3 regions of the Virgibacillus sp. Bac330 genome follow, and region 2 is predicted to be linked to each of the others. Evidence: riboswitches for the same ligand, from Rfam matches in the RefSeq annotation. Region 2 holds a riboswitch; each other region holds the start of a gene.

The links. A riboswitch is a leader RNA that binds a small molecule or an ion and turns the genes downstream of it on or off. The one in region 2 is predicted to bind S-adenosylmethionine.
Region 1: linked by a shared signal. The riboswitch ahead of metK (methionine adenosyltransferase) and the one ahead of D9780_RS18355 (methionine ABC transporter ATP-binding protein) in region 2 are both predicted to bind S-adenosylmethionine.
Region 3: linked by a shared signal. The riboswitch ahead of D9780_RS16190 (O-acetylhomoserine aminocarboxypropyltransferase/cysteine synthase family protein) and the one ahead of D9780_RS18355 (methionine ABC transporter ATP-binding protein) in region 2 are both predicted to bind S-adenosylmethionine.

The regions. Positions count from the first base shown of each region.
Region 1 covers NZ_CP033048.1:1,032,356-1,036,648, forward strand. Annotated here, with positions in the region: gene pckA (phosphoenolpyruvate carboxykinase (ATP)) at 305-1,891, opposite strand; SAM riboswitch class I at 2,236-2,348, shown strand; gene metK (methionine adenosyltransferase) at 2,682-3,887, shown strand.
Region 2 covers NZ_CP033048.1:3,951,042-3,955,334, reverse strand. Annotated here, with positions in the region: gene D9780_RS18365 (MetQ/NlpA family ABC transporter substrate-binding protein) at 1-393, opposite strand, end outside; gene D9780_RS18360 (methionine ABC transporter permease) at 502-1,152, opposite strand; gene D9780_RS18355 (methionine ABC transporter ATP-binding protein) at 1,142-2,173, opposite strand; SAM riboswitch class I at 2,420-2,523, opposite strand; SAM riboswitch class I at 2,659-2,765, opposite strand; gene serS (serine--tRNA ligase) at 2,987-4,261, opposite strand.
Region 3 covers NZ_CP033048.1:3,476,893-3,481,185, forward strand. Annotated here, with positions in the region: gene cls (cardiolipin synthase) at 1-514, opposite strand, end outside; gene D9780_RS21215 (hypothetical protein) at 837-980, opposite strand; gene rarD (EamA family transporter RarD) at 1,279-2,190, shown strand; SAM riboswitch class I at 2,286-2,405, shown strand; gene D9780_RS16190 (O-acetylhomoserine aminocarboxypropyltransferase/cysteine synthase family protein) at 2,597-4,293, shown strand, end outside.

The DNA.
Region 1 (4,293 bases), 1.5 Mb from region 2:
AACGAATCAAAAAAGATCAAGGAATCATGCCACTAAAACAGGGGTATGCCGATGTTGGGCTGTAAGCTCGTTTTTAGTCGACCTTCCTCTCAGGGATCGGATCGACCGATGATAACTTAGCTTAGGGCGCTGGAGCTGGACGTGGCTAAATAACTTAGTAAGTTTATCCACAGCTGCTAAATTTTATAATTTTCTTAATTTCCTAGATAATAAAAAAATCGACCTCTTTTTGAGGTCGATATGCAGCAGTAACTGCTATGGTAATACTTTATATAAAATTCCTTTTGGGATGAGGAAACATAAGTTAACCCTTAAAACTAGGGCCAGCATTAGCAATATCTTCACGAGCTTCCGTAAATTGTTTGAAATTCTCATGAAATTTCATTGCAAGCTGTTTTGCTGTTTGGTCATAAGCGGCTTTATCTTGCCACGTGTTTTTCGGAATTAATACTTCATCTGGGACTCCAGGCACATGCATTGGAATCTCCAATCCGAAAACTTGATCTTTTGTTGTTTCTACGCCATGTAATTCTCCTTCTAGAGCGGAATGAATCATAGCACGTGTATAAGATAGCTTCATACGCTTTCCTACACCGTAGGATCCTCCTGTCCAACCAGTATTAACGAGGAAGACATTTGATTGATAGGCATCAATTTTCTCCCCTAGCATAGCGGCATATTTAGATGGTGCTAACGGGAGGAACGGAGAACCGAAACAAGCTGAAAAGGTCGCCTGTGGTTCTGTTACGCCTCTTTCTGTACCTGCTAATTTACTCGTATAGCCACTTAGAAAGTGATACATAGCCTGTTCTTTTGTTAATTTACTAATTGGAGGTAATGTTCCGGACGCATCTGCAGTTAGAAAAATAATTGTATTCGGGTGTCCTGCCATACTAGGAATTGCAATATTATCCATGTTCTCTAACGGATATGCTGCGCGCGTGTTTTCTGTTAAGCTTGTGTTATCATAATCAGGAATTCTAGATTGTTCATCTAAAACGACGTTTTCTAATACTGTACCAAATTTAATGGCATCATAAATTTGTGGTTCCTTTTCCTGAGATAGATTGATACATTTAGCGTAACATCCGCCCTCGATATTAAATACACCATTAGGACCCCAACCGTGCTCATCATCACCAATTAGACGACGATATGGGTCAGCGGATAGCGTAGTTTTTCCTGTTCCTGACAAACCAAAAAATAAGGCAACGTCACCTTCATTACCTACGTTAGCAGAGCAATGCATCGATAATACATTACGTTGTGGTAATAAATAGTTCATAACGGAAAAAATAGATTTTTTAATTTCGCCAGCATACTCCGTTCCACCTATTAATACAATACGTTGTTTAAAGGATACCAGAATAAATGCTTCTGAATTTGTACCGTCTACTTTTGGGTCAGCTTTAAATGTTGGTGCAGATATAACAGTAAATTCTGGCTGATGCTTTTCTAGTTCTTCCTTCGTAGGTGTGATAAATAATTGTCTGGCAAAGAGATTGTGCCATGCATATTCATTAATCACTTGCAAAGGGAGACGGTATTCATGGTCTGCTCCAGCATATCCTTTAAAATGAAAGATTTCCGACTTGTTTTTTAAATAGGCAACGACTTTTTGATAAAGCTTATTGAAAGTCTCTTCGTTAACGGACCGATTTACCGTTCCCCAATCAACATACTTTTCGCTCATTTCATCTTCTACAATAAATTTATCTTTAGGAGAGCGACCAGTATAAGCTCCTGTTTCAGCTTGAACAGCACCAGTTGCTGATAACTTTCCTTCATTTCTAGCTAAAATTTTTTCTACAAGTTGTGGTACAGATAAATTCGACAACAAATGAGGATGTGCATATAATTCGGTTACAAATGATTTTTCTACCGTTTTCATTAAAAATACCTGCCTTTTAACTCAAATTTATTCATGTTCATGGAAGAAGAACGTATTTCATGTGTTTAATCTGTAAATAGTATAACACATTTATTCAAATAGTCCATACTAAATGTGATGAAATATAAAAAATTAAAGAAGAATTTATATGCATCTCTGGTTTTTCTTACATTATAGAAAAGTACAAATTTTAGGTTTTGTAGATTTAAGAGAAAAACAAGGCTTTCTCATAAGACTTGGTGACAAGCTAAGTTTTCTACTAGTATGTTGGTAAAGTGATTGAAAATACACCCAAATTAATTGACAGAAACCTACTATTTCGGTAAGCTGAATTGCGAACGGATCTCTTATTCAGAGTTGGTGGAGGGACAGCCCCGAAGAAACCCAGCAACCATCACGCATTTGTGAAAAGGTGCTAACCTGATGCAAGGTCATACGAAACCTTGAACAATAAGAGCGAAAGGATCGCTATTCCCTTTCCTCATGATAAGCAGGAAGGGATTTTTTATACTGTAGAAAAGTATAAATTTTAAGCTCATAGTATAAGGAAGACTACCGCTTTCGCCATAGGAACTTGGCGTTTAAGTCAAGTTTTTCTATTGTTGAATGGATACAGGCAATCTAGCGCAGGATAACTAGAAGTATTTGTTCTTGTCATTATATATGCATATCTTATAATAATGTCATTTTAGATTTCTTTTGTTTATCGTGTGTCAGAGAAAACACCAATTAAGTAAATTTTCACGTTATATAGAGTTCCGTATCTGATTTTAAAGGAGGAAGTAGCAAAATGGCTACGAATCGACGTTTATTTACTTCTGAATCTGTAACAGAAGGTCACCCTGATAAAATATCAGATCAAATTTCTGATGCTATCTTAGATGAAATATTACAATCGGACCCTTATGCACGTGTTGCATGCGAGACAACCGTTACGACAGGTCTTGTATTAGTGGCAGGTGAAATATCTACGACTACTTATGTTGATATCCCAGCAGTCGTACGGAAAACAGTTGAAGAGATAGGTTATACGCGAGCAAAATTTGGTTTTGATGCCAAAACTTGTGCTGTATTAACGGCAATAGATGAGCAATCTCCAGACATTGCTGGAGGCGTAAATAAGGCATTGGAAGCAAGACAGGGACGAATGAGCGAGCAAGAAATCGATGCTATTGGAGCTGGTGACCAAGGTTTAATGTTTGGATTCGCTTGCGATGAAACGGAAGAATTAATGCCACTACCGATTTCTTTAGCACATAAGTTAGCTAAACGTTTGGCAGATGTTCGTAAAAGGCATATCTTAGATTACTTGAGACCAGATGGAAAAACACAAGTAACCATCGAATATGGAGAAGATGGGCAACCTATTCGAGTTGATACCATCGTCATTTCCACGCAGCACCATCAAGATGTAACTGTGGAGCAAATTGAACAAGATTTACTGAAGCATGTTATTTCTCCAGTAGTCCCAGCACATTTGTTAGATAAAACAACAAAATACTTTATCAATCCAACTGGGCGATTTGTGATAGGTGGTCCACAAGGTGATGCAGGTTTAACTGGAAGAAAAATTATTGTGGATACGTATGGTGGTTATGCACGACATGGCGGTGGAGCATTTAGTGGTAAAGATGCAACGAAAGTAGATCGTTCTGCCGCTTATGCAGCAAGATATGTTGCAAAAAACATTGTCGCTGCAAAATTAGCTAAAAGTTGTGAAGTTCAACTAGCTTATGCAATTGGTGTAGCAGAACCGGTGTCAATTGCTATTGATACGTTTGGAACAGGAATCGTTCGTGAAGATGTATTGGTTCAAGCTGTGAGGAAGTTGTTCGACCTTCGTCCTGCTGGGATTATTCGTATGCTTGATTTACAACAGCCAATATTTAGAAATACAGCTGCATATGGTCACTTTGGGCGTACAGATGTTGTATTTCCTTGGGAAAAAACGGATAAAGTAGAAGAATTAATTGCATTAGTAAAAGAACAGCAGTAGAGTGAGCAATAGCATGACTTTTCGGTCGCTGGAGAGGTCATGTTTTTGTTTTACTGTAAGGAAGGGGAAGAAAGAGGTTTCTATCATGCTTTTTTCTCAGGTTTTTGGTTTGTGAAATGTGATAAGCAGACCAACAAGCGATAACTCGGTAGTTGTAAGATTTTCCATCCCGTTAAGTGGAAGTTTGAGGAGTGTTATAGTTGATACGGTTAAGCTAACGGAGGAAAAACACGGAGACTCTTCGAAAATGATGGAGGTGTTTCACTTACGTAACTTTCCTTGTCCTGTAGGAAAGCGTAGCGGGAAGACGCCGCAGAAAAAAAGCGACTTCTTTATTCGAGGAGCTAAGCGCCAGACCAAGGGAAGTGTAGTGTTTTTCCGTAGCGGTCACTAAAAATGTACATAA
Region 2 (4,293 bases):
TTTTGCTAAAGCAATCGTCCCTCCTTTAGGTATATCCTCCGGTGTACCATGTTTCTCCGAATATAACCCCATTGGAGCAATGACCGTCGTGGCAATTGGTGTTAAATCTAAATCATGTTCTTTTATAAACGCATCAAAATAAGAAACCGTTTGGAATGCATTTGCATCAATCTCTCCTTCTGCCAAAGCCAAATTAGGTTGCACATAATCGGAGAAACGAACAATTTCTACGTTTATCCCTTCCTCCTTAGCTTTTTCCGCTACATAATCCCAAATCGTCGTATCAGAACCGCTAATACCAACTTTTACTGTAGAAGTAGCTTCACTGCTAGAACAAGCGCTAATACTAATCAGTGTAATCAATAAAGAGAATAAAATGGCTAATCTTTTCATAAAAACTCTCCTCGTATATATTTTCAAGTGTTTTTTACTCATCCACCTGTTTTCATGCTTACTACGTATTCCTCTGAGCATATCCTACCACGTTCCCAGTCAATTTTATTATCTTCGTCGCACTCGTCTGGCTAAGTAATTTCCGAGGGACTGTAATCCTTGTACCATAATAATAAGGATCCCTACAGTAAGGAGCATCACAACCGTATCAAAACGCTGGTAGCCATATGTTATAGCTAAATCACCAAGGCCTCCACCACCAACTGCCCCAGCCATTGCAGAAGCTCCTACTAAACCAATCGTTGCAATCGTAATGCCTAATAATAAAGAACTTAATGCTTCTGGTAAAAGAAAACGAGTCATAATCTGCCATGGCGTTGCTCCCATGGCTTGTGCTGCTTCTATAACCCCTTGATCAACTTCTAGTAACGAGTTTTCAATTAATCTAGCAATATAAGGACCAGCAAATAATATCATTGGCACAATGGCAGCGGCAGTTCCAATCGAAGTACCAACAATCAGTCTTGTGAATGGGATAACGGCTACCATTAAAATAATGAAGGGGATAGAACGAAATATATTTATTCCTGCGTTTAATATAGTGAAAATAATTTGATTTTCCAAAAGGTGCCCCTTTCTCGTTACAACTAGTAACACACCTAATACCAATCCGATAAAAAAGGAGAAAATCAATGATACGCCAACCATGACGACCGTTTCCCATATAGCTTGTAAGAGTTGTTCCTGATCAACTAACATCTGCTAACACTTCCTTTACAGTAACCTTTTGTTGATGAATATGTAGCAAAGCACGTTTCATCTCCTTCTCCGCACCTGAAAATTGAACGATTAAATTGCCAAAAGGAATCCCCTGTAATTCTGTAATGCTGCCATACAGTATATTGACATCTACGGTATACGTTTTAGCAACTTGTGATAATAAAGGCTCGCCTGCACTATTACCGACAAACACAATGCGATATATATGCCGGTCTTCTCGCTGTTCACGAAGTAAAGCATAAATCGACTCTGGTATATGGTCATTCATCACAGAACGTACAAACTTAGCAGCAATCGCTGTTTTTGGTTTTGAAAATACTTGAAATACACTGCCCGACTCCACTATTTTTCCTTGATCTAAAACAGCAACCTGATCACAAATCTCTCGAATGGCACTCATCTCATGCGTAATCATTAAAATCGTCACTCCATATGCTTGATTTACCTGTTTTAACAGTTGAAGAATAGCTTTTGTTGTTTCTGGATCAAGTGCAGATGTTGCCTCATCACATAAAAGCACTTTCGGATTCGTCACTAAAGCACGGGCTATCCCTACACGTTGCTTTTGCCCTCCAGATAGCTGATCGGGGTAACTGTTTGCTTTATCTTCTAAACCGACAAAAGCGAGTAACTCTAATACTCTTTTTCTCACTTCCTCTTTAGGGCGTTTTGCCACTAGTAGGGGCATCGCTACATTCGTAAACACTGTTTTTGAATGTAAAAGATTAAAATGTTGAAAAATCATACCGATATTTCGTTTTGCTTCACGTACTTCTTTTGCAGTTAATTGTAAGAGATTTTTCCCATCCACGATTACTCTTCCAGATGACGGGCGTTCTAAAGCATTTACACAGCGAATGAGCGAGCTTTTTCCTGCACCACTAAATCCAATCACGCCATATATTTCTCCTTTTTTCACCTGTAAATCCACGTTTTGTAATGCTTTTACAGAATGACCTTTTCCTTCATAAATTTTCGTTACCTGATCAAATATAATCATCGAACCAATCCCCCATTCTTTTTCACTTAAAATCGCTTTGTATGGCAATTGTTCCATGTGAAACAATTGCCATACATCTAGCTTTGCCACAATTAATAAAGATGTTCTAATCATTTTGTATTAAAACTTGGCTTGTCTCCTAATTTCATGGCGAAAGGCGTAGTTTTTCTTATACTTTAAAACTCTTCATTTTTAGTATAAAAAATACCCCTTCCATAAGAAGAGGTATTATTCATACATTTCCTCTTCTTATCTTGCAAACTACTTGTTTGCTGGATTTGGCACAGTACTCATATGAGTCCGCTGCCGAGGCTTCTAAGGGCCAGTCCCTCCACCTCTCTTGATAAGAAGTATGTTATTTTTTTTGCAGTAACACCATCGTTTTGCTTAAATTGTAAACTGAAAATTCTATCCTTTCCTATTGGGTAAAAAGAAATCCCTCCTTATACGAAATAAGAAGGGAATTCCAATCTATTGGTTTCCACTTCTTATTTTTCAAGCATGTTTGCTTGTTGGATTTAGCACAGTACTACTTACGAGTCCGCTGCCGAGGCTTCTAAGGGCCAATTCCCTCCACCTCTCTGAATAAGAAGAATTATTATATTTATTTTTAAACAAGATATTGTGTTAAATCATACTATGGTTTCCTTTACATGTCAAACAGTTTTTTTAGAAAAGATTGGCTATCGCCATGCCGTTATTGCAATAAAACTCGTCGACATGAACCGTTCCTCCAGTCGTCGTCAATAAACTAAGAATACGACTTTGCTCTTCTTTTTACCATTTGGCTCACACGTAAATGGTTGCATTCACTTATTTGATGACCTCTTTTCCTCCCATATATGGACGCAATGCTTTTGGAATTACAACCGTCCCATCCTCTTGCTGATAATTTTCCAATATAGCTGCAACAGTTCGACCAATAGCCAATCCAGAACCGTTTAAAGTATGCACAAATTCTGGTTTTGCTTTTGCTTCTCTACGAAAACGAATATTAGCCCGTCTAGCCTGGAAGTCTTCAAAATTAGAGCAAGAAGAAATTTCCCGATACGTATGCTGACTAGGAATCCATACTTCTATATCGTACTTCTTAGCAGCTGTAAAGCCTAAATCTCCGGTACACATACTCATCACACGATAAGGAAGCTCTAGTAACTGTAATATTTTCTCTGCATGGTTTGTTAACACTTCCAATGTCTCATAGGACTCTTCCGGTTTAACAAAATGGACAAGCTCGACTTTATTAAATTGATGCTGACGAATCAGACCTCTTGTATCTCTGCCAGCAGACCCTGCTTCAGAACGAAAACAGCTACTAAATGCAGCGAATTTTTTCGGTAAATCATCTATCTTTAAAATATCATCACGATAATAATTTGTTACTGGCACTTCTGCAGTCGGAGCTAAATAATAATCCCATTCTTCTAGTTTAAAGGCGTCTTCAGCAAATTTAGGTAATTGCCCAGTCCCAGTCATACTAGTTCGATTCACAATTTGCGGTGGCAACATTTCTTCATAGCCATGTTCATCCACATGGAAATCTAACATAAGGTTCCATAATGCACGCTCTAATCTTGCACCAAGTCCTTTATAAAAGACAAACCTGCTCCCAGTCACTTTGCCAGCTCGTTCAAAGTCAACGATGTCTAAGTCTGTTGCTACATCCCAGTGAGGCTTTGGCTCATAGGAAAATGGCGTCTTCTCTCCCCAACTCCGCACCTCGACATTATCGTCTTCATCTTCACCAATTGGTACACTTTCATGAGGAATATTAGGAATAGACAACATGATTTGTTCTAAATGTTCATTAATTTGCTTTAATTCACTATCCAACTCAGCAATTTGGTCGCCTACTTCTCGCATTTCTTTAATCGCAAGCTCAGCATCTTGCTTTTCTCGTTTTAGTACAGAGATTTGTTTCGATACTTCATTTCGCTTCGCTTTTAACTGCTCTGTTTCGGAAATCAGTTGACGACGCTTTTCATCTAACTCGCCAAAATGATCTAATTCTGACAAATCCTCACCACGATGCGCTAATTTTTGTTTTACTTCTTGGAAATGGTGACGTAGAAATTTCATATCTAACATTTGAGTTCCTCCTTATATGATTAATATTAAAA
Region 3 (4,293 bases), 470 kb from region 2:
CTTCTTTTGCTTTTTTTATTAACACATCAGCGATTCTTTGACCGAGCTGGTCACTACGAACAATATAATACAACAAATGAATATGATCTCTAGCCTGTTCTAAATCATTGATTAAGGCTTCAAATTTCTCCTTACCATCTGTAAAAATCTTCACTTCATTATTATGGGTAAAAATTGCATCGTCGTTGCGTAAGTGTAAATAATAGAGGTCTTCATATTGAGCAATGTCTTTGTTTTTAAATTCAAAAGTTCCTTCTTCAAGCGCACGCAACTGCGATTGCACCGCCGCTTTTACGCCTAATCTACTTTTTGTATCCCAAGTAAAAATACGCCTTCTGCTAATTGGTTTTCCAAAAATCAAATACAGGATGAACCCTACAATTGGGATAAACAATAACACCATTAGCCAAGCCCAAGTTGAGGTTGGATCTTTTCGTTCAAGAAAGATAATAGAAATTCCTAAGGCAATATTTAATATTAAAATAAAGCTTAGCAGATAAGAAAATAGATCTATTTGCATAGCTTTCCCCCTTTCTCGAACCTTACTTCATTTTTTTGTACTCTCCCATAATACTATAGCATACCATGTTATTCATTTTTTATCTATTGTATTTAAAAATCCCCTTTTCATGTATAAGCAAAACATAGATTTACAAAAATTTTACGACCAAAGCCCTTGTTTTACTTATAACCTTCATTTTAATGTTTTTCTACGGAAGACTTGGCTTGTCGCTAATTCCTATGGCGAAAAGACACTATCGTTTTTTTATAAAGTAAAACAAAGGCTTGGGGCGCCCGGTTAGCAACGTCGCGAGTGGAACGAAGCAACGAAAGTTTTAGGAATCATGCTCTGCAACTGGAGTATACCGGCGCCATCTGGCAAGCCCGTCTTCAGTCGGCCTTCCTAATAAATACAACCCCCCTGCTTCATAACCTGCATGAATGACTTCTGTTTCCAGTTTATGATTTCGTTTATTCATCTAATTACCTCCTTGTTTTATAGTACAAGTTTATCTAATGAAACTTTTTGCCCATCTTATATTCTAGTGGAATACGAACTATAATGAAATCGTTCTCTTTTGTTTTCACTTACTATTCTTGCTTTTCTTACAAAAGAGATTTAGAATAACTATATTATATTGACATCCATCTGGGGAGCAGCATGCATTCTTTGTAATAAAGAAGCTTAACTTCACAGTGATCTCATCAGTATGTAAACGTGAATTTTCTTTTTTTATCTCTTACCTCCATATTATTTCACATGAAAGAAGGGAGAACATGTCCGTTACACAAGAGAAAACGGGTATCATACATACTTTAGGAGCTTATGCTTTATGGGGAGTTCTACCCATTTATTGGAAGTTACTAGAGACCGTTTCACCTGGCGAAACGCTGGCACATCGAATTATATGGTCGGCTATTTTTATGATTATTATTGTACTCAGTGTTGGGAAGTGGCATGAATTGCTTCGCGAATGGAAGGCATTAATGCAAAACAGACGAAAATTCATAGGCGTTTTTATGGCAACTACTGTTATTAGTCTCAATTGGCTGACATTTATTTGGGCGGTGCACAATGATCATGTTATTCAAGCAAGTCTAGGATATTATATTAACCCTTTAATCAGTATTTTGCTCGGTATCCTTGTGCTGAAGGAATCTTTCACCTTTAGACAGACCATTTCCTTTATCATGGCAGCTATTGGCGTCCTTTATTTGACAATAAGTTATGGCGTATTTCCTTGGATATCTTTATTGCTAGCAACGAGCTTTGGATTGTACGGTTTGTTAAAGAAAAAGATAGATATTGGACCTATGATTGGACTGACAATCGAAACAATGTTAATCTCTCCAATTGCTCTTCTATTCTTATGCTTTCTTCCCCAAAGCACTTTTCAATGGGGCACCATTCTGTCAACGACGAACATGCTACTAATAGGTGCTGGCGTAGTTACAGCAATACCCTTATTACTATTTGCAAGCGGAGCAAAACGAATTTCTTTATCCTTAGTCGGCTTTTTGCAATACCTTGCACCAACACTTATGTTGTTAATAGGAGTGTTTTTATATAATGAACCATTCACTTCTGCTCACTTCATCGCATTTTTATTCATATGGTTAGCACTGATTAACTATCTGTTAGCTAGTTACCAAAAGCCTACAAAAAAGCAATTTCAAAAAGCGAACTAACGCTTGATTAAAAACAATCAGTTAATCCGTTTAATAAAATGACCGTTGACAAATTCGTTTGAACCTTATATAATTTTCAGTAATTTAAATAACATCTCTTATTATGAGTGGCGGAGGGAATAGGCCCTGTGAAGCCCGGCAACCTAAAAGCAAACATTTTTGCTTTTTACGGTGCTAAATCCTACAAACCTATTATAAGGTTTGGAAGATAAGAGGAGGACGGAATGCATATTTGAACCCTCTTCTTAGGAAGAGGGTTCTTTATTTTTGTTTTCATTTCTTCCTTGCCATCTACCTTACTTCTAAATTTTTACCAAACAAAATACACACTATTTATTCTTGTAAGCTTGTTTCTTTTAACGGAACAGAAGGCCCATTTCCACATTTAATTAAAGGAGGAAAAACAATGAGTCATTTTTTTACGCAAGATCCAGAAACTGCATTACTTCACGGTGGGCAAATACCCGATTCAGCAACAGGAGCTAGAGCAGTACCTATTTACCAAACGACTTCTTATGTATTTAACGATACAGAACACGCACAGAACTTATTCGGATTAAAAGAACCTGGAAATATATACTCCCGAATTGGTAATCCAACTGTAGATACGTTTGAACAACGTATTGCCCAACTAGAAGATGGTGTCGCTGCAGTAGCTACATCTTCTGGAATGGCCGCAATCACTTTCGCTATTTTAAATGTAGCAAGTGCTGGGGACGAAATTATTACCGATAGCAATCTTTACGGTGGAACATACAATTTATTTGCTAATATACTTCCTCGTTATGGAATTCATGTAAAATTCGTAGATGGATCAAACCCAATTGAAGTAGAGGCTGCAATTACTGAGAAAACCAAAGCTATTTTTGGGGAAACAATCACAAATCCGAGCCTGCAAATTTTTGATATTGAAACGATTGCAGCAATTGCACATGCACACCATATCCCTTTAATTATAGATAATACATTTGCCCCTTACCTCGTTAAACCATTCGCATGGGGAGCGGATATTATTGTCCATTCTGCAACGAAATGGATTGGTGGTCACGGAACAACGATTGGCGGGGTAGTTGTAGACGGAGGAAGGTTTGATTGGAATCACGATAAATTCCCAGGTTTCACCCAACCTGATGCAAGTTACAACGACTTGCGCTTTACTGATGTTGGGCCTGCCGCTTTTGCTACAAAACTACGTGTACAATTAATTCGTGATATTGGAGCTTGTTTAAGCCCTCATAGCGCATTTTTGTTGCTTCAAGGGTTAGAAACGTTACATTTACGCATGCAACAACATACGAACAATGCACAAAAAATTGCTGCTTTTTTAACAGATCATCCAGCAATTGAATGGGTTAATTATCCTGGTTTGTCCAATCATCCTTCCTATTCATTAACAAAAAAATACTTTCGTGACGGTACTGCTGGTTCCATTATTACGTTCGGTATTCAAGGTGGAAGGGAAGTTGGAAGACAATTAATTGATCAAATTGAATTATGGTCGCATGTAGCTAATGTAGGTGATGCTAAATCGCTCATTATTCACCCAGCATCTACCACACATCAACAGCTGACAACGGAAGAATTAGCCGCAAGTGGGACAACAGAAGAAACCATTCGCTTATCGGTTGGCTTAGAGTCTGTTCATGACCTGCTCATTACTTTGGAAAACGCAATAGCAAAGGCTACAGGGGAACAAGCAACCATCCCTATAGATGAAAAACAGGCTATCCATTGGCTACTTCATTCTCCTTTTTTAAGAGACAGTGGAAACGCGCGTAAAAAATGCCTTGCCGTTTACGGTTTAGAAACAGCAAATGAAACAGACCGAAATAAAGTCTTCCAATTACAAGCGTTCGGATTCGATATAGCTGTTGTGGGAAGTACGAACCTAACCTTCCCCTTACCACAGTATAAAGAATTATCGGACATTCCAGTAGTGGACGCTACTTGGTCTCTACAAGCTACACTACCAGCTACCCTGTTAGAACAGCTCGTAAATAAAGACTGTAAGCTCTTATGGGTGGCAAAAACAAAGGAAACAGCTGCTACAATAGACCATGCCAATGCAGCTGGCATTACTGTTATTACACAAAAGAACCCTTA